2 linked regions of the Nordella sp. HKS 07 genome follow. The protein of the gene in region 2 interacts with the protein of the main gene of each other region in a pairwise test. Links are inferred from orthologs where the notes say so. Each region holds a gene or a part of one and is shown on either strand. Other genes may lie near its edges. The genes, in order: ftsZ and rlmN.

Region 1 (14,741 bases), 4.6 Mb from region 2 along the record:
GGCGAAGGCTGCGCCGATGCGCTGCGCCGCTCGGGCTTCCAGGTGACGCCGATCGATGTGAAACGCAACATCGCGGAAGTCCTGGCCGATCTGCGCCCTGACGTCGCCTTCAATGCGCTGCATGGAAAGTGGGGCGAGGATGGCTGCATGTCGGCGATCCTCGAGACGATGGAAATCCCCTATACGCATTCGGGCGTGCGCGCCTCGGCCATCGCGATGGACAAGGTGAGGTCCAAGATCCTCTTCACCGCCGCCGGCATTCCGGTCGCGGAGGGCCGCATCGTCGATCTCGAAGTGGCCGCCACGCAGCATCCTCTGCCTTTGCCCTATGTGCTCAAACCGCAGGCGCAAGGTTCGAGCGTCGGGGTCCATATCGTCGATCACAGCTCCAACGGTCCGGCTGCGATTGTCCTCGAGGAGCGTGAGCTGTTCGGCGATCAGGTCCTGGCGGAACGATTCATTCCAGGCAAGGAGCTTACTTGTGCGGTGATGGGCGATGTCGCGCTCGGCGTCATCGACATCCTGCCGGCCGTCGGATTCTATGACTACAAGGCGAAATATGCGCCGGGAGGTTCGGTTCATGTGTTGCCGGCAGACATTCCACGCGAAGTCTATCGCAAAGTGCAGCAATATGCGCTGGCCGCCCATCAGGCCCTGGGATGCAGAGGCGTGAGCCGCGCGGATTTCCGCTACGACGACACGCCGGGCGGCGACGGCGAACTGATCCTCCTCGAAGTCAACACCCAGCCGGGAATGACGGGCACTTCTCTGGTGCCGGAACTCGCGGCGCACGCTGGACACTCCTACGAGGATCTGGTGACCTGGATGGTCAATGACGCCTCGGTGAACAGATGAAGCTCGCACAAGACATCCGCCGTCGCGCGTTCCAGTTCTTCCGTCGGCTGCCGCCCGCTGGACCGAGCCGCAGGACGCGCTTCGTCGCCAGGGCAGGGGCGTGCGCGCTGCTGTTCGGGTCGATCATCCATGGCCTCGTGATCGGCGGCCATCTCGATTATGATGGAAGCCCGTGGCGCAAGCTTCCTGGTCAGTTGGCGAGCTCGCTCGGCTTCGCCGCTGACGATATCCGGATAACCGGCCTCGTGCACCAGGAGCCGGAAACGCTGCTCTCCGCGCTCGGCGTGCAGCCAGGCGGCTCGCTCGTCGGCTTCGATGCGACGCGGGCGCGCTCCCTGCTTGAAAATCTCGACTGGGTCGCCTCGGCGCGGGTGATGCGCAAATATCCCAACCGGCTCGACATCGTCGTCACCGAGCGCCAGCCCTTCGTCATCTGGCAGCGCGATGGGGTGCATTACGTGATCGACCAGACCGGCACGGCGATGAGCACGCTCGATCCAAGGCGATTGTCCTCGCTGCTGCTCGTCACCGGCGAAGGCGCCCATCGCGCCGCCGCCGAACTGGTGGGCCAGCTCTCGGCTGTGCCGCAAGTAAAGGCGCGTGTCACCGCCGCCGCCCGCGTCGGGGAGAGGCGTTGGACACTCTATCTCGATAATGGAATGACCGTGGCTCTGCCTGAAAAGGATCCAGCGCTTGCGCTCGAGACGCTCGCCGCGCTCGACCGCAACCAGAAGCTGCTGAGCAAGGGTGTCAAGTCGATCGATCTCAGACTGGCGCATCAAGTGGTCGTCGAACTGCCGGATCCGGTCGAACCGGAAAAAGATATTAAGAAGTTCAAGGTAAGTCAGCAGCAGTAGCGTTGTCCGTGCTTTGGGAAGGGATTTTGCATGACCGTCATTGAGTTGCCCGTCAAAGGAGATGCAAAGCCCCCGATCGCGAGCAAGGGCAGCATCGTCGCCGCTCTCGATGTCGGCAGCACCAAGTTCAGCTGCCTGATCGGCGAAGTGGTCAGCCAGAACCGGCGCACCGCGGACGGCAAAGAAGCTTCGGCGCTGCGCGTGTTGGGCTTCGGCTGCCAGGCCTCGCGCGGCACCCGCAACGGCGCCATCGTCGATCTCGATCAGGCCGAGCGCGCCATAAGGCTCGCGGTCGATGCCGCCGAGAAGATGGCGAAGCGCACGATCACATCCGTTTACGTGAATGTGGCGGGCGGCAGGCCGCAATCCAATTCCTATTCCGCGTCGGTCGCGACCGAGACCGGTCAGGTCACCCCACGCGATATCGAAACGGCGACGCGCTCCGCCCTCGCGCAAGGCCACCAACCTGGCCGGCGCACGCTCCATACCGCGCCGGCGCAGTATAATCTCGATGACGCGCGCGGCATCACTGAGCCCGCCGGCATGTTCGGCACGACGCTCACCGCTGAAGTCAATGTCGTTTCGGCCGAGCCCGCCGCGCTGCGCAACCTGGCGTTGGTGATCGAGCGCTGCCATCTTTCTGTCGCCGACTATGTCGTCGCGCCCTATGCAGCGGCGCGCTCCGTCCTCGCCGAGGACGAAATCAAGCTCGGCGTAACACTTCTCGACATGGGTGGGGCGACCACCGGTGTCGCCTCCTTCCATGACGGGCACCTGGTCTTTGCCGATGTCATCCCCGTCGGCGGCATGCATATCACCCACGACATCGCCCGCGGGCTCTCGACCACGATCGCCCATGCCGAACGCATGAAGACCCTGTGGGGCAGCGCCATGTCGACGGTCGTGGATGACCGCGAGACCGTGGCGGTACCGCTGCTCGGCGAGCGCGGCGTCGACACGATCTATCATGCGCCGAAATCGATGCTGACCGGCATCATCCGGCCGCGCCTGGAAGAGATCCTCGAAATGGTGCGCGAGCGCCTCGACCGGGCGAGCTTCGCCAAACTCGCGGGGTCGCGCGTGGTGCTGACCGGGGGCGGGAGCGAGCTCACCGGGGTACGCGAGATCGCCGCCCAGTGGCTCAACCGGCAGATCCGGCTGGGAGCGCCGCTGCCTGTGGCCGGCATGCCGGAGGCGGCACGCTCGCCCGCTTTCGCCACCGTCTACGGTCTGCTCAATTACGCGCTCAGGCCCGATATCCACCATGCCGCGGGCGTCGCGCGCCAGGCGATGAAGGATGCCGAAGCGGGCTATCTGCGTCGCGTCGGCAAGTGGATCGCCGACAGTTTCTGAACGTAACTCCGAGCGTCCGAGCGAGCCGCGCGCCTGCGCTGGCTCGCTCGTGCATTTTTGGAGGCCATATCCAATATATTTCAAAGGCTTATGAGGCTTTCCTCATAAGGAGATTCAACTCCATCGGGCGGTTTCGCGGCGAATGGTCAAGGAAATACCTTCCCTGTGCCCCGATCTGAGTCAGTTTTGATTCAAATAAACATGCGCTGGTTAGCGTTTGTTAACCATTTGTTATTGAATGGGTAAGAAAGATTCCTATCGGGGAAAACTCACTTCCAGGTGCTTCAAATGACGATAAATCTCACTGTGCCGAGCTTGGCCGAACTTAAACCACGCATCACCGTATTCGGCGTGGGCGGCGCCGGCGGGAATGCCGTCAACAACATGATCGAGAGCCGCCTCGAAGGGGTCGAATTCGTCGTCGCCAATACCGACGCGCAGGCTCTCACACAGAATGTCGCGGAAAGACGCATCCAGATGGGCACCGCCCTGACGCAGGGCCTGGGTGCGGGCTCGCAGCCGCAGATCGGCGCGGCCGCCGCGGAAGAAGCGCTGCCGGAGATCCTGGACCATCTGGCCGGCGCTCATATGTGTTTCATCACCGCCGGCATGGGCGGCGGCACCGGCACCGGTGCGGCGCCGGTCATCGCGCGGGCGGCGAAAGAGCAGGGCATCCTCACCGTCGGCGTGGTGACGAAACCCTTCCATTTCGAAGGCGTACGCCGGATGCAGACGGCGGAGCGCGGCATCGAGCTCCTCGCCAAGAACGTCGATACGCTGATCGTCATCCCCAACCAGAACTTATTCCGCGTCGCCAATGAGAAGACCACCTTCGCGGCCGCCTTCGCCATGGCCGACCAGGTGCTCTATTCGGGCGTTGCCTCGATCACCGAACTGATGACCAAGGAAGGCCTCATCAATCTCGACTTCGCCGACGTCCGCGCCATCATGAGCGAAATGGGCAAGGCGATGATGGGCACCGGCGAAGCCTCCGGCGAGAAGCGCGCCATCGAGGCGGCCGAAGCGGCGATCTCCAATCCGCTGCTCGACGATGTGTCGATGCGCGGCGCCCGCGGCCTGCTGATCTCGATCACCGGCGGACCTGACCTGACCCTCTACGAAGTCGACGAGGCGGCCACCCGCATCCGTGAGGAAGTGGATTCGGAAGCCAACATCATCCTCGGCGCCACTTTCGACGACTCTCTCGAAGGCACGATGCGTGTCTCGGTCGTGGCGACCGGGCTTGCGATCGAACAGGCCGAGCATATGGGCGATGAGACGGTCCAGGAGCAGGAAGCCCCCGCCCGTCCTGTCTTCGGTTATACGGGCAAGCAGCCCATCCCGGTGAAGAAGCCGACGCCGATCCAGATGACGCCCGCCGCCCCGATGCCGCATGTCAAGCGCGCGGCTCCGGCGCCGCAGCCCCACGCGCAGCCGATGCAGCAGCATCCGGAAGCGGAAGAGGAGCATGAGCCTGCCGACGTCGAGACGATGCAGCACGCCGTGCATCAGGCGCGCGCCCAGCAGACTGCTCCCCGCATGCCGCTGGTCGAGGATTTCCCGCCCATCGCGCAGCGTCAGATTGCGGCGCAGCAGAACCGCATCGAGAACATTGCCGAGCATGCCGCCAAGAAGAAGCGCGGCCTGTTCGAGCGTCTGGCCGGCGTCGGCCTTTCGCGCAAGGGCGACATGCCGGTGAGCGAACCTGATCCGCGGTCGCGCCAGGAGCCGCGCATGCAGCCCGAGTCGCAACGGCCGCAGGTTGCGCAGATGCCGGTGACCAACGCCGCGCAACCCGCCTATGACGATGATCAGCTTGAGATTCCGGCCTTCCTGCGCCGCCAGGCGAACTAGTTGATAGGCTTAAGTTACTACAGCAGCTAGAAAAAAGCCCGGCGGTCACACTTCCGCCGGGTTTTTTGCATCTAACTGAGAGGGGCCGCTGGAATCCTGGATCGTGGAGGGGTACAAGGCGGCCTCATCTGACATCTCAAGCGGGAATTCAACGGTTGACTCTTCTGTCCAGGACTGGTGATCGGCTTGCCGCGGGGCTGCGCTTTGGTTCCGTGATTGCCGTCGCACTGGTGCTCAGCGCCTGTTCCAGCATGTCCAATCTGCTGGACAGCGGATCATCGTCCTCGACGCAGGCAGCTTCCTCCGGCTCGGGCGACGGCATTGCGCCCGACATGGCAGCCGCAGAGCAGACCGAGCCCGTCGGCCCTCTTTATAACAAGGGCCTCGAGCAGATGCAGTCGGGCGAATATCGCACCGCGGCCAAGACCTTCGCCGAGGTCGAACGCCAGCACCCCTATTCGGCCTGGGCCACCAAGGCGCAATTGATGCAGGCCTATGCGCAGTATCAGCGCAACGCCTATGACGAGGCGATCAACGCGGCGCAGCGCTTCCTCACCTTGCATCCCGGCCACAAGGATGCGGCCTATGCGTATTATCTGATCGCGCTCAGCAATTATGAGCAGATCATCGACGTCCGGCGCGACCAGACCAACACCCAGAAGGCGCTCGCCTCGCTCGAGGAAGTGGTCCAGCGCTATCCCGGCACCGCCTATGCGCAAGATGCCGCCGCCAAGGCGACGCTGGCGCGCGACCACCTGGCGGGCAAGGAAATGGAAGTCGGCCGCTATTACCTGAAGAAGGGCTCCTATCTCGCCGGCATCAACCGCTTCAAGCGCGTGATCACCGAATATCAAAACACTTCGCATACGCCGGAGGCGCTCTATCGGCTGACCGAAGGCTATCTGGCGCTCGGCATCCAGTCGGAAGCGCAGACCGCCGCGGCCGTGCTCGGCTATAACTATCCCAACAGCCAGTGGTATCAGGACGCTTATGCACTCCTGAAGAACGACGGCATCCTGCCGGCCGAGAACAAGGAATCCTGGATCAGCAAGGCGCTGAACACGGTCAACCCGTTCTAGTGTGCTGAACGCGAAGTTCCTGATATCAGCGGCTTGCACCGACAGGAACTTCGCGTTCAAAAGCACACTAGAATCATTAGGTTTTCTAGTGTCCTTCCGAATCCGAAATTCGCTCGGAAGGTCCCGCTGGCTGTGGCGAACTTCGGATTCGGGACACTAGAGTGCCGGAGTGAGGGCCCTATTCGTCCTCTCGCAGACTCAGCTATAAGGGCGCCATGCTGACGGCGCTCTCCATCCGCGATATCGTGCTCATCGAAAAGCTCGACCTCACGCTCGAGCGCGGGCTCACCGTACTCACCGGCGAGACGGGGGCCGGCAAATCCATCCTTCTCGACGCTCTGGGCCTGGCACTTGGTGCGCGCGGTGACAGCAGCCTGGTGCGCAATGGCGCCGAGAAGGGCGTCGTGACCGCGGCCTTCTCTCTGCCCAAGGCGCATGCCGCCTTCGGCCTCCTCGAAGCGCAGGATATCGAGGCCGATGGCGAGCTCGTCATCCGCCGCATCCAGAATGCCGACGGTCCGAGCCGCGCCAGCGTGAACGACCAGCCGATCAGCCTCAATCTCCTGCGCCAGATCGCCGGCACGCTGACCGAGATCCATGGCCAGCACGATGACCGGGCCCTGGTCAATTCCGCCAATCACCGGCGGCTGCTCGACGCCTTTGGCGGGCTCGAAGCCGAAGCCGAGAAAGTGCGCGATCTGTGGGAAACGTTGAGCGCCGCCGAGACAAAGCTCGCCGAACACAGGGCGCTGCTTGCGCGTTCCGAGGCCGAGCGGGACTATCTGACCCACGCCGCCGACGAGTTGCGCAAGCTCGATCCGCAGCCGGAAGAGGAAACCCTGCTCTCCGACAAGCGCCAGCTGATGATGAATGCCGAGCAGTTCGCGAGCGCGCTCAGCGACGCGGAAGACGCTCTGAATGGCGACGGCGCCGTCGAAGCGCGTCTCAACGCAGCCCTGCGCAAGCTCGAACGGCGCAAGGACCAGGCACAGGGTCGGCTCGACCGCATCTGCGAGGCGCTCGACCGGGTGCTTCAGGAAATGGGCGAGGCGCATCGCGCCTCGGCGGAGGCTCTGCGCTCCTTCGCCTTCGATCCGCGCGAACTTGAGCAGTCGGAAGAAAGGCTCTTCGCGCTCAGAGCCGCGGCGCGCAAATACAAATGCACCGTCGATGCCTTGGCGAGCGTGCGCGAGAAGATGGAAGGCGATCTGCAGGCGATCGCCGATGGCGGCGCCGAGCTGGCGCGGCTCGAAGCAGCGTTCAAGGCGCATGGCGATGCTTTCGACGAGGCGGCGGCCAAGCTGAGCGACAAGCGCAAGAAGATCGCGCGCAAGCTCGACGACGCGGTGGTGAAGGAACTGGCGCCCTTGAAGCTCGCCAAAGCGCGCTTCGAGACGCGCGTCGAGGCCGATCGCGGCCGCGGCGGCAGTCATGGCTTCGACAAGGTGGAATTCCTGGTTGCCGCCAATCCGGGCACGCCTCTGTCGCCTTTGATGAAGGTCGCATCGGGCGGCGAGCTTGCGCGCTTCATGCTGGCGCTCAAGGTGATCCTGGCGGCAAAGGGATCGGCGCCTACTCTGGTCTTCGACGAGATCGACACCGGTGTCGGCGGCGCCGTCGCCGATGCGATCGGGGTGAGGCTGGCGCGTCTCGCCAAGGGCCTGCAGGTCCTGGCGGTGACGCATTCGCCGCAAGTCGCCGCCCAGGCCGGCCAGCATATGCTGATCAGCAAGATGGAAGAGGTCGGCAAGAAGCGCATGGTCACGCGCGTCCAGGAACTCGGCGCCGCGAGCCGGCGTGAGGAGATTGCCCGTATGCTGTCCGGCGCCAAGGTGACAGAAGAGGCCCGCGCCCAGGCCGACCAGCTCCTGCGCGCCAGTTCCTGATCAAAACCGGGTGTTCGCGTCGCTATTAGAAAGTACTCGCTGAATCCATATCAGTAGTGCTTCCCAAATCTGCAGCATGATTGGTGGGGAGCGCTTTGGAACATTACGACATGCAGTCGCGATGTCTCGGACACAGGATAGCCACCATGATGTGCATTGATTCATCAAGGACAACCATCCTGGCTGTTCACAGTAGAGGAGATTCTTTGATGTGCGATTATAGTCTGCATCACGTCGCCTCTCGTCCCGCAAAGGTCGGCGACAAGCTGGTAACGTCCGCATTCGACAGCTCGGTCACGCATGGCTTCTGCGCCGTGGGCGAACCCGGCATTGCCGTATGTCTTCGTCCGGGTACGGAACTTGCTTTTGAAAATGACGTGGAGAGCAATCAGGGCACGCTCGGCGGGCTCGGCATGGAGATCGGAGAGCTCGGCGGCAGCGTCGCCCGGTTCACCCAGATCAATATGGACCAGCCTGCCGCCTATCACGACGCGCTGGAGTTTCCGAACGGCAAGATCGTGCTCGTGACCCGCCTCAGGAAGGGACAGGTCGGAACCGTGCTGCAATTGCCTCCGGTCGGCGAGGCAGTGAAGAAGGACGAGGCGGTCACCACACCCGAATTCATCGGCTGAGGACCGCGACTATCAATCCGAGAGGACACGCCTGTTGGCGTCCCCGGCGGGCGGGAACCGGTGCTTACAGATTCAACTGGTAGCTGACCGGGATCCAGCGAAAGGTGTCCTTCACGCGCTCGACAAAGCCAAGTCCGGGGAAGGGCATGTGATAGCCGGCGACGAGAAGTCGCTCGTCAGCCGCGAAAGCGAGCAGATGCCGGCGCGTGCCCGCGGCCTTTTCCTTGTCGTCATCGACAGTCGCCTGCCAGTCCGGCCGCTGCAGCGACACGATGTAGTGCAGACAGGTATCGGACCAGATCAGCAGTTGCTTTCCCTCACTTGCGATGCGCCAGGCGAGGAGGCCGGGTGAATGCCCGGCGGCATCGATCGCCGATATACCGGGAAGGATCTCATCACCCGGATTCACGAATGTTGCACTGTCCGCAAGGGGCGCGCAGCTGCGCATGAAGAGTTCGCGATCGGCGCGCCGCGCCTGCCGCACGTTTTCGCCGCGCACCCAGAAATCGAACTCGGCGGCACCGAACACATAGCGCGCACGGGGAAAGACAAGTGATGCACCGGCTCGCAGGCCACCAATATGATCGGGGTGGCCATGTGTGAGGACGACAATGTCGACAACTCCCGGAGCGACGCCGATCCTGGCGAGGCTCGGGAGAAGCGCGCTTTCCGGCGCGCCGAGGCCGGTGTCGAACAGGATCTTCGCCGCACCCGTATCGATGAAGATCGGGATGAAGGGATGCTCAAAACGGTCCGGATCGATGAAATTCGTCACCGCCAGCTCACGCACATGCGCGTCGGGTTCGCCCAAGGCGAAGCTCGCGGCAAGGCCGCCGCGGATATCCGTCGCATCCAGCAGGGCGGCGATCCGGAAGGCGCCGAAATCGAAGCTGTAGACGTCAGGGCGCAAAAGCATGGGCCGTACTATGTCGTGACGTTAAGGCAAAGCCAAGACAGCATCTTGTGCTCCGGGCGCGCGCATGTATGAACGCTCCGAATGCGAGGGGAGCACATGAAAGCGATTATCGATACGGATCCGGGCGTCGACGATGCGATGGCGATCTTCTTCGCCGCCGCCTGTCCCGAGATCGAGCTTATCGGGCTGACTTCCGTTTACGGCAATGTTCCGGTCGAGATGGGCACGCGCAACGCGCTGCACCTGGTCGAGATGATCGGCCGCCCCATTCCGGTCGCGCAAGGAATGGGCAGGCCCTTCCGCGGCGGACCGTGGGAGCCGGTCTTCTGGATACATGGCGAGCAGGGTTTCGGCGCGCTGCCGGCACCCCGTCCGAGGGGGACGCGCGATCGACAGCCACGCGGTCGATTTCCTCATCGATCAGGCGAAACGCCATAAGGGGGAACTGGTGGTGTTTCCGATCGGGCCACTCACCAATATCGCCGCGGCGATCGAGCGCGATCCCGAATTCGCGAAGAATGTAGCGAAGATCGTCGTCATGGGTGGCGTCGTTCATGCGCGCGGAAATGTGACGCCCTTCGCCGAAGCAAATATCTACAACGATCCGGATGCGGCGCAGATCGTGCTCAGTTCGGGTGCCGAGACCGTGCTGGTGGGCCTTGACGTCACCGACCGCACGTCGCTCACGAAAGACGATTTCGCCGCGCTCGCCGAGCGCTCGCCGAAATTCGGCGGCTTCCTGGCGGCGATCTCGGATCTCTATATCGACGTCTATCTGGGGCGTGGGGCGAGAGGCTGCAGCCTGCATGATCCGGCGACCGTCATCGCGGCGCTGCGGCCCGATCTCTTCCGCATGGAGGAGGGCGATGTCGAGGTCGTGCTCACCGGTGAGCGGCTCGGCCAGACACTGCTCGCGCCGCGCAACGGGCAGAAGACCCGCGTATGCGTCGAGGCCCAGTATGATCGCGTCGTGGACGTGTTCCTCGACGGGATCGCGCGTCTTGGTTGATCAGGACGTCTCGCCGATTTGCATCGACCCGGCGATGAGATGCGAGGGATTGCCTGACACCTTCCACCCGTCGAGCACCTCGAAGGCGCGCCGGGCGAGCTCGCGCAGCGGCAGAGCGTAGGTGGTGAGACGTGCGCTGCCGTTCAGCGCCTCGCGAATGCCGTCGAAGCCGACGATCGCCACATCCTCCGGTACCCGCAGGCGGCATTCGGCGGCGGCGCGCAGAGCGGCGAGCGCCTGCTCGTCGGTGGTGGCGAAGATCGCCCGCGGCCGTTGCGGGGCTGAGAGCAGAGGGCGCAATTCACTCTCCGCCCGCAATCTTTCGAAAGGCACGCGATGCAACCTGCCTTCGATGGCAAGGCCCGCCTCCGTCATCGCCTGCCGCCAGCCGCGCTCGCGCCGGCCGGAAGGACCGAAATCGTCCGGGCCTGCGACGCAGTGGATATTCTCGTAGCCTTGCGCGATCAGATGATGGGTCGCGGCGATGCCGCCACCCGCATCGTCGAAAAGAACGCTGGGATCGCTGACGCCCGATGGCGCGGAATGGACATAGATGCGCGGGCAGTCATCGAGGCTCTCGGCATGTCCGGTGATGCTGGTGACGAAGATGCCGCGCGGGCGCAGGTCGGCGAAGGCGTGCTCGTAGTCGAGCTCGACCGTCGGGTCATAGGCAGTGTTGCCGATCAAGGTGAGGAAGCCGCGCGACTTGCCTTCGCGCTCGAATTCGCGCGCCAGTTCGCTGAAGAAGGCGTTCGAGAAATCGGGCACGAGAAGGCCGACGAGATTGGAACGCCCCGCCATCAGCGCGCTCGCCAGCGGGTTGCGCCGATAGCCGAGCCGGGCGATGGCGTCCGCGACGCGCGCCTTGGTCTGGGGAGCGACGGCGCGCGGGCCGTCATTCAGCACATAGCTCACCACCGCCGTCGAGGTGCCGGCCAGCCGGGCGACGTCGGCGAGGGTGGGGCGGCGGGCGCCTTCTGCCATCGTCAGCCGCCTTTTGCTTGTTCACAGCACATCGGAAAACACCGGCGATACATTGACATTGCGATAAGCTAAGCGCTTAGATAAGGAATAACCCAGCCTTGCCGGCGGGGTCAATGGCGGGTTCGGGGATCAGGGGGCATGACGCAATTGGCGACGGGCAGCGATGTCGAGATCGGGCGAGCCCAGATCGAATGGGTGAGCCGGCATTCGCCGGTACTCAACGGGTTGGTCCGCGAAACCCTGGCCGACGGCGCCCTGAAAGGCGCACGGATCGCGGTCGTCGTGCATCTCGAAGCCAAGACGGCCTTCCTCGCCACCGTGCTCGCCGATGCCGGAGCCGAGGTCGTCGTCGCCGGCAGCAATCCGCGCACGACGAAAGGCCCGGTGGTCGAGGCGCTGAAAGCGCGCGGCCTCGCGGTCGTCTCGGCGCCAGATGGCGATCATGCGAGCTGGGAGCGCGAGCTTCTCGCCGCCGCCGACTGGGGACCGCATTATATCATCGATGACGGCGCCGAGCTCACCATGCGGATGGGCAGGTTCCGTCCTGAGCTCTATGCGCGTCTCAAGGGCGTCTCCGAGGAGACGACGACGGGCACGGCGAGACTGCATGCGCTCCGGGCGGCGGGGAAGCTGCCTTTCGCGGCGCTCACCGCCAATGACGCGCGCAGCAAGCATCTGTTCGACAACCGCTACGCGACGGGACAAACGACGCTGCAGGCAATCCTGCGGCTCACCAACCGGCAGATCGCCGGCGCCCGTGTCGCGGTGATCGGGTATGGCTATGTCGGTCGCGGCATCGCGCTTTATGCCAAGGCGATGGGCGCCCATACACGCGTCGTCGAGGCCGATCCGGTCCGCGCGCTCGAGGCTCATATGGACGGCCACAAGGTCGGCACGGCCGCCGATATGCTGCCGGGGGCGAGCATGGTGATCGCCGCGACGGGCGGCATGCGCGCCATCGGCGCCAGCGAATTCGCCCATCTCGACCATGATGTCATCCTCGCCAATGCCGGCCACCACGATCTCGAAATCGATGTCGAGGCGCTGGCGGGCCTGACGAATGACCGGCGCGAGACCCGGCCCCAGATCACGACATTCCGCGTGGCGTCGCGCGACCTGCATGTGCTGTCGGGTGGTGCCCTGGTCAACATCGCCGGCGGCAGTGGCCATCCGGTCGAGATCATGGACCTCACTTTCGCGGTGCAGGGGCTGGGCGCGCATCATCTGGTCACAGCCGGCCTGGCACCCGGCGTCCATATCATTCCGAAAGCGCTCGATGACGCGATTGCGGCGGCGAAGCTCAAGAGCATGGGCATCAGCCTGAGCGCGGCGCGCCGCGAGCAGGAAGACGACATCGCGCAGTGGATAGAGGGAATGCCGACGCCATGACAGTCAATCTCGCGCAAGAAGGCGCCGAGCGCATCGCCTGGGCCGGCCGCGGCATGCCGGTGCTCGCCGCGATCGCCCGCCGTCTCGTCGAGTCCGGCCGGGTCCGTGGCAAGCGGATCGGTGTTTCCCTGGTGCTCGAACCGAAGACGGCCAATCTCGCTTTGGCGTTCAAACGCGCCGGCGCCGAGGTGAGTGTCTATTGTGGCGGCAGCTCGACGGAGGCCCGCGTGGTGCAGGCGCTAGAAGCGCAAGGCATCGCGGTTTTCGCGGAGGCCGGCGCCACGGCGGCGCGCGATCTGGAACTCGCCCGCGCCTTTCTCAAGACCAGGCCCGATATTCTGATCGATGACGGCGCCAGTCTCATCCGGCTCGCGCATCGCGAATTCCCCGATCTCGTCTCATCGATGCTGGGGGCGGCCGAAGAAACCACCAGCGGCGTGCGTCCGCTGCGCGCGATGCATGAGGAGGGGGCGCTGCGCATTCCCGTCATCGCGGTCAATGATTCGCGGATGAAATATCTCTTCGACAATGTGTACGGGACAGGGCAATCCTGCGTGATGGCGTTTCTCGACATCACGAATCTCCAGCTTGCCGGGCGCGAGGTGCTGGTGATCGGCTATGGCTGGGTTGGCAAGGGTGTTGCGGCGCACGCGGCGGCGCTGGGTGCGCGCGTGACCGTCGCCGAGCTCGATCCGGTCAAGGCCCTGCAGGCGATCCATGATGGCCATGCGGTAAAGAGCGTCGAGCTCGCCGCGCCCGCGACCGAAGTGGTCTTCGCCTCGACCGGCATCGCCGGCGTGGTGACGGAAGCACATCTGCACAAGCTGCCGGACGGCGCTTTCCTGTGCACCGCGGGTGGCGGCGACTTCGAGCTGCCCATGGATTATCTGCGTTTCCTCGGGACGGCCAAGGACGTGCGCCAAGGGGTCACCGAATACACGCTGCCCGGCGGCGCCCGTATCCGCGTGATGGCGGACGGCCATTGCATCAACTGCTCGGGCGGCGAAGGCAATCCGATCGAGGTCATGGACCTGTCGCTGTCGCTGCAGGCGATCGCGGTCGAGGAACTGGCGGGCGATGCGTCGCGCAAGGCTCCCGGGCTCTATCCGATCTCGGAAGCGGCGGAGCGTGACGTGGCGCTGATCAGGCTCGGCCATGAAGGCGGCGTGATCGAACCGATGACGGAACAATTGGCAACGGCAATACGGAGCTGGTGATTATGACGATGGGTGGTGTTTCGACGTGGCTGCGCAAGGGCGTTTCGGGCGTGGCGCTCGCGACGGCATTGTTCGCGCTTTCCGCCTGTGGCGAGGAGCCGGCGGCGACCGACAAGCTGAAGACGGGGCCGATCCCCGAGTCAAAGACGGAGCTCACCGTCTGGTCGTTCCTGCCCGGCAACTACGAGAAGGGGGCGGAGGCCTATAACGCAATTGCCGCCGACTTCCAGAAGGCCCATCCGCAAGTCACGGTCACGGTCATCGACATGCCGTACGGCACCTATTTCGACCAGGTGCGCAATGCGGTCGTGGCGCAGAGCGGACCCGATGTCATCACCATGTACGGCTCGGCGCAGGCCTACAGCTACAAGAACGGGCTCTATCCGCTGCAGGACGCGATCGACGCGACTCTTCGCCCGCAGATCAAATATCTCGACGAGAATTACTCGGCCGACGGCAATCTCTATATCCTGCCGACCGGCTCCTATGGCTATGTCATGCTGGTCAACCGCGCCATGTTCGCGCAGGCCGGGATCGATCCGGCGGCGGGGCTCGCCAGCTGGAACGCGATGCTCGCCACCTGCAAGGCGCTGACCGAGAAGGGCATCCAGCCGATGGCCTCGGGCTGGAAGGACGGTTATCTGTTCGAGACCTATCTCTATATGATCACCAGCCAGATGATGGACAAGGCGGCGCTCGGCAAGTGGGTC
Region 2 (14,705 bases):
CCAAGTTCGGCGATGATGTCTTCGGTGATCCCGTCGCTGAAATAATCCTGCTCCGGGTCGCCGCTCATGTTGTCGAAGGGCAGGACAGCTATGGACGGTTTGTGCGAGATTGGTTTCTCGCTTGCCGCCTCGGCCGCATCATTTGTCGCCTGAGCCAAGACAGGCCTCGGGCCGGCATACTTGTATCCGCGGCCGTGCACGGTCATGATCATGCCGGTCTCAAGCGCCTTGCGCAGCGCCGATATATGCACCTGGAGCGTGTTCTCCTCCACCACCATGCCAGGCCAGACCGTATCGAAGAGTTCAGTTTTGCCGATTACCTGGTCAGGCCTCTCCAGCAACAAAGCGAGGATGTCGAAGGATCGCGCCGAAAGCTCCACCGGCCCGTTGGGCCCCAGCAGCAGCCGTTCGGCACGCTTCAGGCGATAGCTCCCAAACTGCAAGTCCATTTGCCGAGAACCCGTTCCTAGGTGGGAGGATAACCTAAGTCGGTCCTGAAGGCGAACATCAGGGCCTTTTCAGAACTTTTCAGGTCCGAGCCAAGGACCTGAGTGGGAGGCGGTGTCATTCTTGTAATCACAGGAGGATGCCATGACCGACATCGTTCCCACTGCCCCGATATCCATCCGCTCCTCAAGCCTGCCACGGCTGCGCTTACCGAGAATTGGCATAGGCGCATCGCTGGACGCAATCGCCAGGCTTTTCGGCCACGCTCTCAATTTGGCCTATGTGGCTCCCTACACCAGCCGCGAGCGCCAGCCGCAGGTCATTCCGGACAATGACATCGAAGGCCGCGATCCAAATTGGTGAACTGCTCAGTCGGCGAGCGTCTCGCCACGCTTGAGGCGCGCCAAGGTCTCGCGCGCCCGGTCGTAATGGGCGGGCTTCATATGGGCGCGGATCATGCCGATGGCGGCGACGAGCACCGCCATGTCGTCGGTGAAGCCGAGGCCGAGCGCGAAATCGGGAATGGCGTCGAGGGGCAGCACGAAATAGGCGAGCGCGCCGAGGAGAATGCCCTTCGCCTTGAGCGGCGTGGCGCGGTCGAAGGCGCAGTAATACGCGGCGACAGCGTCCTCGGCGAAGGGGACCGAGGCCGCGACCCTGCCGAGCTTCGGCCAGAAGCCGGAACGCACTGTCTGCTCATTGCTGGTCAAGACCATGGGAGATCCCCTCATTTGCCTCAATCGCGCGTCGATATGGGAAAGGAAGTGTGGATTTTCAAGGTCACCTCCCCTTTGTCGAGGGGGGAAATCAGCTACCGTCCCGCGAACCAGATCGCGCCCATGATGATGATGATCGCGACGAACTGCAAAATCACGCGCCAGCGCATGAATTGCTGCGAGACATTGCCGGGGCCGCCGCGCATCATGTTCCACAGCCCCAGGCACAGGACAATGAAGACGGCAGCGATGGAAATCGGGACGAGATAGTCGAAGATATTCATTGGTCGGATGCCCTGTGGAGAAGCCGGTCGAGGGCCGGCGGCGGCAACAGCCGTCTGGCCCAGGCCATGACATAAGTCGGCACTGTCACATAATATCGCCGTCGCGGCTTGCGGCTTTCCAGCGCATGCAGGAGCTTGCGAGCCACCGCCTCGGGCGGAAGCTTGAAGCGCTTGGTGCCGCCGCCTGACAGCCGCCGGCGTTGGCCTACATAAATTTCCCTGTAATTTGAAAGCGTCTCGTCGACATTGCGGTCGAAGGCCTCGATCGCGTGCTCGACGAAGCGTGTGGCAATTGGCCCCGGCTCGATCAGCGACACATGTATATTGGTGCCCTGGAGCTCGAGCCTGAGAGTGTCGGACATCGCCTCGATGGCGAATTTCGTGGCGCAATAGGCGCCCCGCCATTTCATCGCCGTCAGCCCGAGCACCGAGGAGTTGTTGACGATCCGGCCGGCGCCATTGGCGCGCATCAGCTTCAGGCAGTCGCGCGTCAGCTCATGCCAGCCGAAGACATTGGCCTCGAACTGGGCGGTGAGTGCGGCGCGCGATATGTCCTCGAGCGCCCCCGGCTGGCCATAGGCGCCATTGTTGAAGAGCCCGAAGAGCTTGCCGCGCGTGCGTTCGGAAACCTCGGCGACGCATTCGGAAATGGTGATCGGATCGGTGTAGTCGAGGCGGAGCGTCTCGAAGCCTTCGCTTTCGAGACGGACGAGATCGGCGTCCTTGCGCACCGTCGCGAAGACGCGCCAGCCCTTCTCCTTCAGCAGCTTGGCCGAGGCATAACCTATCCCCGAAGAGCAGCCGGTGATCAGAACGGTGCGGTTGTCGCTCAATTGCCGCCCTCGAGGAGACGCCTGGCGATGACCTGCGCCTGGATCTCGGCGGCGCCCTCGAAGATGTTGAGGATGCGCGCGTCGCAGAGAAGGCGCGAGATCTGATATTCGAGCGCGAAGCCATTGCCGCCGTGGATCTGCAGCGCATTGTCGGCGGCGGCCCAGGCGACGCGGGCGCCCAAGAGCTTCGCCATGCCGGCCTCGAGATCGCAGCGCCGGCCGGCATCCTTCTCGCGGGCCGAGTGATAGACGAGCTGGCGCGCCGCCATGATCTCGGCCGCCATCAGCGCGAGCTTGTCGGCGATACGCGGGAAGGCGACGATCGGCTTGCCGAACTGGATGCGGCCCATGGCGTAGTCGAGGCCGACATCGAGGGCGTTCTGCGCCACGCCCAGAGCCCGCGCGGCTGTCTGGATGCGGGCCGATTCGAAGGTCTGCATCAATTGCTTGAAGCCCTGGCCTTCCTCGCCGCCTAAGAGATTGGCGGCCTTGACCTCGAAATCCTCGAAGCGGATCTCATATTCCTTCATGCCGCGATAGCCGAGCACCTCGATCTCGCCGCCCGACATGCCGTTGGCCGGGAAGGGATCGGCATCGCTGCCGCGCGGCTTCTCGGCGATGAACATCGAGAGGCCCTTGTAGCCGGGCTCATCCGCATTGGTGCGGGCGAGCAGCGTCATGATGTCGGCGCGCACCGGATGGGTGATCCAGGTCTTGTTGCCGGTCACCTTGTAGACGTCGCCGTCCCTGACCGCGCGGGTGCGCAGGCTGCCGAGATCGGAACCGGTATTGGGCTCGGTGAAGACGGCGGTCGGCAGTATCTCGCCCGCGGCGATGCGGGGAAGCCACGCCTGCTTCTGTGCCTCGGTGCCGCCGCCCAGTATGAGTTCGCAGGCGATCTCGGCGCGGGTGCCGAGCGAGCCGACGGCAATCCAGCCGCGCGACAATTCCTCCGAGACGACGCACATGGATTCCTTGCCGAGGCCGAGCCCGCCATATTGTTCGGGCAGCGTCAGCGCGAAGACGCCGAGCGCGGCCAGTTCCTCGACGATCTCCATCGGCACATAGGCGTTTTCGAGATGCCATTCATGCGCATTCGGTTTCACCTTGTCCTCGACAAAGCGGCGCATGCTGGCGCGCATCTCGTCCAGCGTGTCGTCGAGGCCGCAATCGCCATAGGTCGAGGCGCCCTTGGCCGCGATCATCAGCTCCACCAGGCGGGCCCGGGCCGGCGCCGTGTTGCCAGCGGTCATCAGGGACTGGACCGCCCGGCTCTCGAGCTGGGCGAGATCCGCCCGGGTGAGACCCAGATCACCGAGGCGGGCGAATTCCGACTGGTTCATCGGGATGCCGCCGGCGATCTGGTTGAGATATTCCCCGGCGGCGATCTGAACCAGGAGCTGCTCCAGCTCGCCGAATTTCTGACCTTGGGTCAGGCGTTCGGCATAGAAGGACAGCTCCCGCAGCACCGCTTCATAGGTGGCGAGCCAGGCGAGGCCATGGACGGCATGCTGCTCGCGGTCGATCAGATGGGAGGAGAGTTTGCGCTCGGCGGTCACCCGTGCCTGGACGCGCGCCCGGGCGAGCCCATAAAGGGCGCCGACGGCCCCGTGGGCCTCCGCCAGCGGACGGGTGAGATCTGCCAAAGCAGGTGTTCCGGGCGTGTTTTCGGCGGCAGCAACCATTCAGCAAGCTCCAAGCGCTATGAATTATCGGTTACATGAGCGCAACTGGTTGCGCAATCTGGCGAATTGGCTAGATCGTTTCACGTTCTGATTGAATCACCTGATTCGATCAAAACCGGTGGAAAAGGCTCGAAAACACGCTTATTTGGCGTGATTTCAAGGCCCCGAAGCCGCGTAATAGTGGCGGCAAGCGATCAAAAAGAATCGCCCAATTCCGGTCAGAATGTTCACGCAGTTAGTTCGCGAAAACGAGGCCGGCTCCGGTTCTTCCGGCCATTGGGACGTTACGATTGATCTCCGCAGGGTTTCATGGAAAAGGCCTGATCTTTTCGGGACATAGCGGTGGTGGGAATGAGGTTGTTCAGATGAAATTCAAGCCTGCGGCATGGGCCGTCGCCTTGGCGCCCTTCACGTTTCTGGCCGGGCTCGCGCCCGCTTTCGCGCAGACGCCCGAGCCCACCGAGCTCGGCAAATTCGGCGACTGGGCGGCCTATACCTACAAGTCGCAGGGCGGCAAGGTCTGCTACGTTTCCTCCCAGCCCAAGACCCAGACGCCCAAGAACGCCAAGCGTGATCCGGCCTTCCTGCTCGTCACCCACCGCCCGGGCCAGAGTGTCCGCAACGAGGTGTCGACCATCATCGGCTATCCGTTCAAGAAGGACGCTACCGTCCAGCTCTCCATCGACACGCAGAATTACGAGCTCTTCACCAATGGCGATGGCGCCTGGGCCGACACTACCGCCAAGGACAAGGAGATCGTGACGGCGATGAAGAAAGGCCAGAAGCTCACCGTCAAGGGCGCTTCCTGGCGCGGCACCGAGACACTCGATTCCTATTCGCTGAAAGGCATCGCCCAGGCGCTCGCCAAGATCGACGCCGCCTGCAAATAAACCCGTTTGTCAAAGCGCGGCCGAGTTCCCATATTCGGCCGGTCATTAGTTTGAGCGCTGACCGCCGAACGGCGTCCGCTTTGGCGGAGAGCGCGCCTGTGTTATGAGACCGTCACCATGACCGCCGTTACGCTGGATATCGCGCACAAGCCGCGCCCCGAAGCCCAGAGCCTTGACCCCGTCAAGCTGCCGCTCATCGGGCTGACACGCGCCGAGCTGACCGATGTGCTCGCCAAGGCCGGCGTGCCGGAGAAGCAGCGGCGCATGCGCATGCGCCAGATCTGGAGCTGGCTCTATCATCGCGGCGTCACCTCCTTCGCTCAGATGAGCGACATCTCGAAGGATCTGCGCCAGACGCTCGATGAGGTTTTCGTCATCGATCGCCTCGACGTCGTGACCGAACAGATATCGAGCGACGGCACGCGCAAATGGCTGCTCAAGCTGCCGCGCGACGAGCGCGGCCAGCGCCATGAAGTCGAGATGGTCTATATCCCCGAGGAAGACCGCGGCACTCTGTGTATCTCGAGCCAGGTCGGCTGCACGCTCACCTGCACCTTCTGCCACACCGGCACGCAGAAGCTGGTGCGCAACCTCACCGCCGCCGAGATCGTCGGCCAGGTGCTCATCGCGCGCGACCGGCTGCAGGAATGGCCGCATCAGCTCAGCGCCAATCCGACGCCGCCGATCGGCGGGCGCTATGTCACCAATGTCGTGCTGATGGGCATGGGCGAGCCGCTCTACAATTTCGACAATGTGAAGAACGCGATGGAGATCGTCTCCGACGGTGAGGGCATCTCGCTGTCGAAGCGGCGCATCACGCTGTCGACTTCGGGTGTCGTGCCGGAGATCGTGCGCGCCGGGGCCGAAATCGGCACCATGCTCGCCATCTCGCTGCATGGCACGACGGACGAGATCCGCACCAAGCTCGTGCCGATCAACAAGAAATATCCGATCAGCGAACTGCTCGACGCCTGCCGCGCCTATCCGGGACTCTCCAATGCGCGCCGCATCACTTTCGAATATGTGATGCTGAAGGACGTCAACGACACGCTCGACGACGCGAAAAGGCTGGTGAAGCTGCTGAAAGGTATCCCGGCCAAGGTCAATCTCATTCCGTTCAATCCCTGGCCCGGCACGCAATATGAATGCTCCGACTGGGACACGATCGAGCGCTTCGCCGAGGTGCTGAACCGTGCCGGCTATGCCTCACCGGTCCGGACGCCGCGCGGACGCGACATCATGGCCGCCTGCGGTCAGCTCAAATCGGAAAGCCAGCGGATGCGCGCCAAGGAACGCCTGGCAATGGATGCGGCGGCCGCTTCCGCCTAGCTTACCCCCTTGCCACCACGCGCGGCCCAGTCGAGCGCCATTTCCAGCCGGTCATTGCCCCAGAAGATCTCGCCGTCGGAAGTGACGAAACTCGGGGCGCCGAAAAGCTGCAGGCTCATCGCTTCATCCGTCGCCCGGCGCAGGCGCAGCTTCACCTTGTCCGAACGGGCGGCGTCGAGAATGCCGCGGTCGTCGAGATCGAGGCTTCGCAATATGCGGGCGAGCACGGCCTCGTCGTCGATCCGGGCACCTTGCGCGAATTCGGCGAGAAATACCCGGCGTGAATATTCGGCGCGGCGGGTCACGAGCTGATCGGTCAGGGCGATGCGCGCCGCGAGCAGGCTCGATTGCGGGAACGGGTCGGGCCTGTGGAACTCGAGACCTTGCGCGTCGCAGAGCCGTTGCAGGTCGCGCCACATATAGCTGCCCTTGGCCGGAAACAGATTGAAGGGCGACGTATTCCAGCCTTGCGCCTTGAAGACCGGCCCGAGCAGGAAGGGCCGCCAGGCGATGTCCACCTTTCGTTCCTTGGCAAGACCTTCGATCCTGAGTGCGGCCAGATAAGAATAGGTCGAGGCGAATTCGTACCAGAAATCGAGCTTTGGACGCATTGTGTTTGGCCTGTCCATCAGTATAGTGCCGGCGATTTTCACGGAAACGGATTACATCATGTCCAAACGCGGCAGCGTCAAGAAAGTCGTGCTCGCTTATTCCGGCGGCCTCGACACGTCGATCATCCTCAAATGGCTGCAGACCGAATATGACGCGGAGGTCGTGACCTTCACCGCCGATCTGGGCCAGGGCGGCGAGATCGAGCCGGCGCGCCAGAAGGCGCAGGCGATGGGCATCAAGGAAATCTTCATCGAGGATGTGCGCGAGGAATTCATCCGCGACTTCGTCTTCCCGATGTTCCGCGCCAATGCGCTCTATGAGGGCGTCTATCTGCTCGGCACCTCGATCGCCCGGCCGCTCATCGCCAAGCGGCTGATCGAGATCGCCAAAGAGACCGGTGCCGACGCCATCGCCCATGGCGCCACCGGCAAGGGCAATGACCAGGTGCGCTTCGAGCTCACCGCCTATGCGCTCAATCCCGATATCAAGGTGATCGCGCCCTGGCGCGAATGGGAGTTCAAGAGCCGCACCGACCTCATCGATTTCGCCGAGAAGCACCAGATCCAGGTGACCAAGGACAAGCGCGGCGAAGCGCCCTTCTCGGTCGACGCCAATCTGCTGCACTCCTCCTCCGAAGGCAAAGTGCTGGAGGATCCGTGGGTCGAACCGCCGCCTTATGTCTATCAGCGCACCATTTCGCCCGAAGAGGCGCCCGACAAGCCGACCTCGATCGAGATCGAATTCAAGAACGGTGACCCGATTGCGCTCAACGGCAAGGCCATGTCGCCGGCGACGCTTTTCACCGCCCTCAACGATCTCGGCCGCGACAATGGCATCGGCCGGCTCGACCTGGTCGAGAACCGCTTCGTCGGCATGAAGTCGCGTGGCGTCTATGAAACGCCGGGCGGTACCATCTTGCATGTGGCGCATCGCGCGATCGAGTCGATCACGCTCGACCGCGAGGCGGCGCATCTGAAGGACAGCTTCATGCCGCGTTATGCCGAGCTCATCTATTACGGCTTCTGGTTCGCGCCCGAGCGCGAGATGCTGCAGGCGATGATCGACAAGTCGCAGGAGAATGTCGAAGGCACCGTCCGGCTCAAGCTCTATAAGGGCAACGTCATCGTGACCGGACGCAAGTCGCCAAAGTCGCTCTACTCCAACGAGCTCGTCACCTTCGAGGACGATCGCGGCGCCTATGACCAGAAGGATGCCGCCGGCTTTATCCGTCTCAATGCGTTGCGCCTGCGCACGCTGGCGGCTCGCAAGCGGCTCGGCTGAGGCGGTAACGCTCCAGTTACTTGGTTTCACGCATTGGCAAGTTTGTATGGCCGCCTCAAAAGGGCGGCCATGGACTTTTCGGGTGGGTAAATTTGCGCATCGGCTGATCCGAAAGCCGCATCACACTTTTCGGGCCGATGTTCTCAATTTGCGCATCGGCTTGTCCGAAAGCCGCTTCGCACCTTTCGGGCCGATGCGTCTGACCTCAACGTCAGCTGACAGTTCCAAACATTCGACATCAATGGGGTGTTGACAATGAGTGTGCGGCTGCACACTTATCGTTGTCCTGATTTTGCCACTACACTGCCTGTCTTCGGCCATCTGGGACCCTAACATGTTCGTTCATGCCGCGCCGTTCACGCGCTCCGCCGTCGCCCTGATCTTCCTCTGGGCGGCCGCCGCCCCCGCTTTGGCCCAGGCCCCCGGTCCCGTGCCGGTCACCGTGGCCAAGCCGATCACCCGCGAGATCGTCGAGGACGACGAGTTCATCGGCCGCTTCGAGGCGGTGGACGAGGTCACGGTGCGCGCCCGCGTCGGCGGCTATCTCGACAAGGTGCATTTCCGGGATGGCGCCATCGTCAAGCAGGGCGACCTGCTCTTCACCATCGACCAGCGGCCTTTCCAGGCGGCGCTCGATGAGGCCAAGGCGCGGCTCGACGTCGCCCAGACACAGGTCGATTTTACCGAAAGCCAGTTCAAGCGCGCCGAAAAGCTGACCCAGACCGGCAACATCCCGACCGCGACGCTCGATGACCGGCGGCGCGAATATCTGGCGGCGCTGGCCGCGGTGCAAGGGGCCAAGGCCTCGCTGATCAGGGCCGAGCTCGATCTCGAATATACCGAGATCAAGGCGCCGCTTTCGGGGCGCATCGACCGCCGCCTCGTCTCGGTCGGCAATCTGGTCCAGGCCGACCAGACGGCGCTCACCACCGTCGTGTCGCTCGATCCGATCAATTTCTACTTCGATGTCGATGAACGGCAGTTCCTGGCCTATGCGCGTGACGCCCGCATCCGCAAGCAAAGCCTGCAGGAAGGTGCCGGCGGCATCGATGTCACGGTGCGGCTCGCCGACGACGCGGAATCGCCGGTCAAGGGCAGGCTCGATTTCGCCGAGAACCGCATCGACCAGGCGACCGGCACCATGCGCATCCGTGCCCAGATCCCCAATAAGGACCTGATCCTGCAGCCGGGCCTCTTTGGCCGGGTCAACATGCCAGGATCGCTGCCCTACAAGGGCATCCTCGTTCCCGACGACGCGATCGGCGCCGACCAGGACCGTCGCATCGTCTATGTGGTCGACGAAGCCGGCAAGGTCTCGGCCAAGCCGATCCGCATCGGGCCAAAAATCTACGGCTATCGCGTCGTGCGCGAAGGTCTTACCGGCGACGAGACGATCATCATCAACGGCTTGATGCGCGTGCGGCCCGGCGCCACCGTCAAGCCCGAGCTGGTGACGCTGCCCGACCAGGCCGGCGGAGCCGTCCAATGAGATTTTCACATTTCTTCGTCGACCGTCCGATCTTCGCGACGGTGCTCTCCCTCGTGCTGCTGATCGTCGGCGGCATCGCCTACACGCAGCTGCCGATCGCGCAGTACCCTGAGATCGCCCCGCCCACCATCGTCGTAAGAGCGACCTATCCGGGCGCTGACGCCGATACCGTCGCCAAGACCGTCGCCACGCCGATCGAGCAGGAAGTCAACGGCGTCGAGGGCATGCTCTATATGTCCTCCTATTCGACGGCCGACGGCGCCATGACGCTCACCATCACCTTCCGTCTCGGCACCGATCTCGATCAGGCACAGGTTCTGGTGCAGAACCGCGTGTCGATCGCCGAGCCCCGGCTGCCGGAAGAGGTGCGCCGCCTCGGCGTCGTCACCGCCAAGAGCTCGCCCGATCTCATGATGGTCGTGCATATGCTGTCCCCGGACGAGACCTACGACCAACTCTATGTCTCGAACTATGCCCGCTCCAGGGTGCGCGACGTGCTGCTGCGCCTCGACGGCGTCGGCGATCTCATCATCTTCGGCGAGCGCGAATATTCGCTGCGTATCTGGCTCGATCCCGACAAGCTCACCGCCTATGGCATGACGGCGAGCGACGTCGTCCAGGCGCTGCGCGAGCAGAATGTGCAGGTCTCGGGCGGCTCGATCGGCGCCCCGCCGAACCCCGGCAACAACGCTTTCCAATATACGGTGACGACACAGGGGCGCTTCGAGGACGCCCGCCAGTTCCGCTACATCATCGTCAAGTCGACCGAGCAGGGCCGGCTCATCGAATTGCAGGACGTGGCCCGCATCGAGCTCGGCGCCAAGGACTATGTCACCAATTCCTATCTGAACGGGAAGCCCGCGGTGGCGCTCGGCATCTTCCAGCGCCCCGGCACCAACGCGCTCGCCTCCGCCGCCGAGATCATATCGACGATGGAGCGGCTGAAGGCCGACTTCCCGCCCGGCCTCGCCTATCAGATCGTCTACAACCCGACCGAATTCATCTCGGACTCGATCAACGAGGTGTACAAGACGATCCTCGAGGCGGCCCTCCTTGTCGTCATTGTCGTGCTCGTCTTCCTGCAATCCTGGCGCACCGCCATCGTGCCGATCGTCGCCATTCCGGTGTCGCTCATTGGTACCTTCGCCGTCCTCTACGCCTTCGGCTTCTCGCTCAACATGCTGACCCTGTTCGGCCTGGTGCTCGCCATCGGCATCGTGGTCGACGACGCCATTGTCGTGGTGGAGAATGTCGAGCGCAATATCGGCCTGGGCTATGATCCGGCGACGGCGGCGCACCGCACCATGAACGAAGTGGGCGCGGCGGTCATCGCCATCTCGCTGGTGCTGATCGCGGTCTTCGTGCCGACCGCCTTCATCCCGGGTATTTCCGGGCAGTTCTACCAGCAATTCGCCATTACCATCGCGGTGGCGACGGTGATCTCGGCGATCAACTCGCTGACCCTGTCGCCGGCGCTTGCCGCCCTGCTGTTCCGTCCGCATAGCCACACAGCGCCGCGCTTCATCGTGACGCGCTGGCTCAAGGCCGCCGGCGACGGCTTCAACCGCGGCTTCGACCGGGTGTCGGAATATTACGGCCGGCTGGTGCGTTTCCTGGTCGGCAAATGGCTGGCGCTCATCGGCATGCTGGCGGTCTTCGTCGGCCTCATCGCGGCGACGGTCTATATGCTGCAGACAACGCCGCGCGGCTTCATCCCGACGATGGATCAGGGCTATGCGATCGTGGTGATCCAGCTGCCGGAAGGCGCCTCGCTGTCACGCACCGACCAGGTGGTGCAGCGCGCCTCCAAGATCATCGCGACGACGCCGGGCGTCACCGACGCGGTCGCCTTTGCCGGCTTCTCGGGCGCCACCTTCACCAATGCGTCGAATGCCGGCGTCGTCTTCGCGCGCTTCGATTCCTTCGCGAACCGCCTGAAGGAAGGCCACAATGCCAATGCCATCATCGGCGATCTCTATGGCCGTCTGCAGCAGATACAGGAGGCCTTCATCATCGCAGTGCCGCCGCCGCCCATCCGCGGCATCGGCAATTCCGGCGGCTTCAAGATCCAGCTGCAGGAGCGCGACAGCGCCGATGTGCGCCGCGTCCTCGGGCTTGCCTATGACATGATGCAGCAGGCGAATCAGACGCCTGGCCTGACCGGCGTCTACACCACCTTCTCGGCGTCGAGCCCGCAGCTCTTCCTCGAGATCGATCGCGACAAGGCGCGCATGCTGAATGTGCCGATCCCCAATATCTTCGACACGCTGTCGATCAATCTCGGCACGTCCTATGTGAATGACTTCAACGCCTTCGGCCGCGTCTACCAGGTGCGCGCCCAGGCGGATCAGGAACACCGGCTCGAGCGCGACGACATATTGCGGCTGAAGGTGCGCTCGGCCACCGGCGCCCTGGTGCCGATGGGAACGCTTGTCGCCATTCGCGACGTCACTGGCCCCTCGCTCATCCAGCGCTACAACATGTATGTGTCGGTGCCGCTGCAGGGCACCGCGGCGCCCGGCGTGTCGACGACGACCGCGCTCGATCTGATGGAGGGGCTCGCCGCCAAGGGGGCTGCCGCCCGGCACCTCCTTCGAATGGACCGAGCTGTCGCTGCAGGAGCGCCAGACCGGCAATACCGCCATCTTCATCTTCGCACTGTCGGTCTTGTTCGTCTTCCTGGCGCTCGCGGCCCAGTATGAAAGCTGGGTGCTGCCCTTCGCGATCATCCTGATCGTGCCGTTGAGCATTCTGGCCGCGCTGATCGGCGTCAATCTGCGTGGGCTCGACAACAACATCCTGACCCAGATCGGCCTCATCGTGCTCATCGGCCTCGCCGCCAAGAACGCGATCCTCATCGTCGAATTCGCGAGGCAGGCGGAGGAGCGCGGCGCCAACGCGATCGATGCGGTGGTCGAGGCCTGCCGCCTGCGTCTCAGGCCGATCCTGATGACCGCCTTCGCCTTCATCCTGGGCGTCGTGCCCTTGATGCTGGCGACCGGTCCGGGTGCGGAGATGCGTGAATCGCTCGGCACCGCGGTGTTCTCCGGCATGCTCGGCGTCACCTTCTTTGGTCTGTTCCTGACGCCGGTCTTCTTCGTGGCGCTGCGCAAGCTCTTCCCCTATCGTGTCGCCTCGCGGCCGACCTATTCGGAGGCGGTCGCGACCGATAACAAAATTTAGGATCAGTTTGTCTTCCACCCGTCAGCCCGGCGAAAAGTCGGGATGACGTAGAAAGGAAGAAACGAGTGGAGGACGTTCGACATGTATGATGGGCCGGTCATCGATCCGCATCATCATCTGTGGGATTACGGCATGGGCAAGCATCGCTGGCTCATGCCGGTCGATGGCGCGGTCGAGGCGCTCGGCGGCCTGGACTCGCTGCGGCGCGATTATCTGGTCGAGGATTACTTAAGGGATTGCGCCGGCCACAATATTGTCGGCACCGTCCATATCGAGGCGCTCTGGCAGGAAGACGACGCGCTCGGTGAGACGCTCTGGCTCGAAGGCCTCGACAAATCGCAAGGCGTGGCCTTGCGCTATGTGGCGCGCGCCCCTCTCGGATCACCGGAAGCCCGTGACGTCATCGCCAGGCAGGCGACGGTCAAGCGCGTCGTCGGGATCCGGGGCATATTGAGCCATCATCCGAGCGCGCCGCAGAAGAGCTTCATCCAGCGGCCCGATCTCGGTTTCGACAAGGACTGGCGGCGCGATGTCGGTTACGTCGGCGAGGCCGGGCTGCATCTCGAGCTGATGGCCTATCCCTATCAGGCGCAAGCGGTCTTCGAGCTGGCGCATGTCTTTCCAAAACTGCAGATCATCGTCAATCACTGCGCCAGCCCGATCGACCGCGACGAGGCCGGCATGGCGCGCTGGCGCGACGCGCTGACGCTTCTGGCCTCGCGCCCCAATATCGCGCTCAAGATCTCCAATCCGGGCGCCTATGATCCGCAATGGACGCCCGACAGCATCAAGGCCGTGGTGCATGACTGCCTCAATGCCTTCGGCGTCGGGCGCTCGATGTTCGGCACCGATTTTCCGGTCGCCGCCCTGCAGATGACCTTCGCGGAGATCTATACGAACTTCAAGGAAGCGGTGGCACATCTGCCGGCCGCCGACCAGCGCGCGCTGTTCCATGATAATGCGCGCCGCTTCTATAGATTCGATTAGAGCGTCATCGCTTTGTCCATCGCCTCCAGCACGATCTCTGCATGCTCGCGGGCGAAGGGCAGAGGCGGCCTGACCTTGAGGACATTGCCGTGTGGTCCGTCTATCCCGACCAGCACACCCAGCTCGCGCAAACCGTTGGTGATGCGCCGGGCTTCCTGCGGCGAGGGCGTGCGTGTGGCGCGATCGGCGACGATGTCGACGCCGGTCATCAATCCGCATCCGCGCACATCGCCGATCATCTGATGGCGTTGCCCGAGTGCCTTGATGCCGGCACGTAGGAAATCGCCCGTCGCGCGCGCTTTGTCCTGCAAGCGGTCGCGCTCGATGACGGTGAGGGTCGCGAGCGCCGCCGCGGCCGACACCGGATTGCCGCCGAAGGTCGAGAAAAAATCAACTCTGCCAGTGAAGTCGGCAAGGATGTCCTCGCGGGTGACGGCGAGGCCGACGGGATGACCATTGGCCATCGGCTTGCCCATGGTGACGATGTCCGGAACGATACCTTGTCCCGCGAAGCCCCAGAAGGCCTCGCCCAAACGGCCGAAGCCCGGCTGCACTTCATCGGCGATGACGAGGCCGCCTGAGGCGCGGATCTTTTGCGCGACCATGGCGAGCCAGCCCTCGGGCACGTCCAGAATGCCATGCGCGGTGTAGGCGGAATCGATCATCAGCGCGGCCGGCCGGTGGCCGCGCTCGGCCAGTGCCGCGATGGCGCGATCGGCATCCTCGGCATAGGCGCGTGCAGCATCGGGATGATCCTCGCGGAAGCGGCCGCGATAGATGTCGGGCGGCTCCAGCGTCTCGACATGCGGCGGCGAAGGAATAGCCAGCGGACCGCTATAGGGCGAGAGGGCGGCGATCGCATCCGAGATGCCGTGATAGGCATTGGCGATGATGATGGCGCCGGTATTGCCCGTGACCGCCTTGGCGATGCGCCAGGCCGCGTCATTGGCCTCGCTGCCGCTGTTGACG

The links.
Region 1: the proteins of rlmN (region 2) and ftsZ interact in binary tests that used the Escherichia coli proteins (3 or more experiments, as listed by UniProt). The link is inferred for Nordella sp. HKS 07 from one-to-one orthologs.

Annotation. Positions count from the first base shown.
Region 1 is NZ_CP049258.1:6,772,393-6,787,133, reverse strand. What follows is about bases 2,688-5,636. They hold ftsZ (cell division protein FtsZ), read left to right. Parts: upstream 2,688-3,353; coding sequence 3,354-4,919; downstream 4,920-5,636. Other genes in these bases: G5V57_RS32155 (outer membrane protein assembly factor BamD), read left to right, coding at 5,075-5,636; ftsA (cell division protein FtsA), read left to right, coding at 2,688-3,065. Outside these bases: G5V57_RS32175 (D-alanine--D-alanine ligase), read left to right, coding at 1-855; G5V57_RS32170 (cell division protein FtsQ/DivIB), read left to right, coding at 852-1,712; more of ftsA, read left to right, coding at 1,743-2,687; more of G5V57_RS32155, read left to right, coding at 5,637-5,998; DNA repair protein RecN, read left to right, coding at 6,214-7,884; G5V57_RS32145 (hypothetical protein), read left to right, coding at 8,094-8,516; G5V57_RS32140 (MBL fold metallo-hydrolase), read right to left, coding at 8,581-9,432; G5V57_RS34975 (nucleoside hydrolase), read left to right, coding at 9,529-9,870; G5V57_RS32135 (nucleoside hydrolase), read left to right, coding at 9,767-10,441; G5V57_RS32130 (LacI family DNA-binding transcriptional regulator), read right to left, coding at 10,442-11,425; G5V57_RS32125 (adenosylhomocysteinase), read left to right, coding at 11,564-12,814; G5V57_RS32120 (adenosylhomocysteinase), read left to right, coding at 12,811-14,031; G5V57_RS32115 (ABC transporter substrate-binding protein), read left to right, coding at 14,034-14,741. UniProt on the Escherichia coli protein: Essential cell division protein that forms a contractile ring structure (Z ring) at the future cell division site. The regulation of the ring assembly controls the timing and the location of cell division.
Region 2 is NZ_CP049258.1:2,194,877-2,209,581, reverse strand. Bases 4,166-7,078 are described here. They hold rlmN (23S rRNA (adenine(2503)-C(2))-methyltransferase RlmN), read left to right. Parts: upstream 4,166-4,972; coding sequence 4,973-6,184; downstream 6,185-7,078. Other genes in these bases: G5V57_RS10320 (argininosuccinate synthase), read left to right, coding at 6,854-7,078; G5V57_RS10325 (2-hydroxychromene-2-carboxylate isomerase), read right to left, coding at 6,181-6,795; G5V57_RS10335 (invasion associated locus B family protein), read left to right, coding at 4,331-4,855. In the rest of the region: G5V57_RS10365 (winged helix-turn-helix domain-containing tetratricopeptide repeat protein), read right to left, coding at 1-449; G5V57_RS10360 (hypothetical protein), read left to right, coding at 592-810; G5V57_RS10355 (YkvA family protein), read right to left, coding at 816-1,163; G5V57_RS10350 (twin transmembrane helix small protein), read right to left, coding at 1,259-1,447; G5V57_RS10345 (SDR family oxidoreductase), read right to left, coding at 1,444-2,280; G5V57_RS10340 (acyl-CoA dehydrogenase family protein), read right to left, coding at 2,277-3,965; more of G5V57_RS10320, read left to right, coding at 7,079-8,077; G5V57_RS10315 (efflux RND transporter periplasmic adaptor subunit), read left to right, coding at 8,412-9,566; G5V57_RS10305 (amidohydrolase), read left to right, coding at 12,831-13,736; G5V57_RS10300 (aminotransferase class III-fold pyridoxal phosphate-dependent enzyme), read right to left, coding at 13,733-14,705.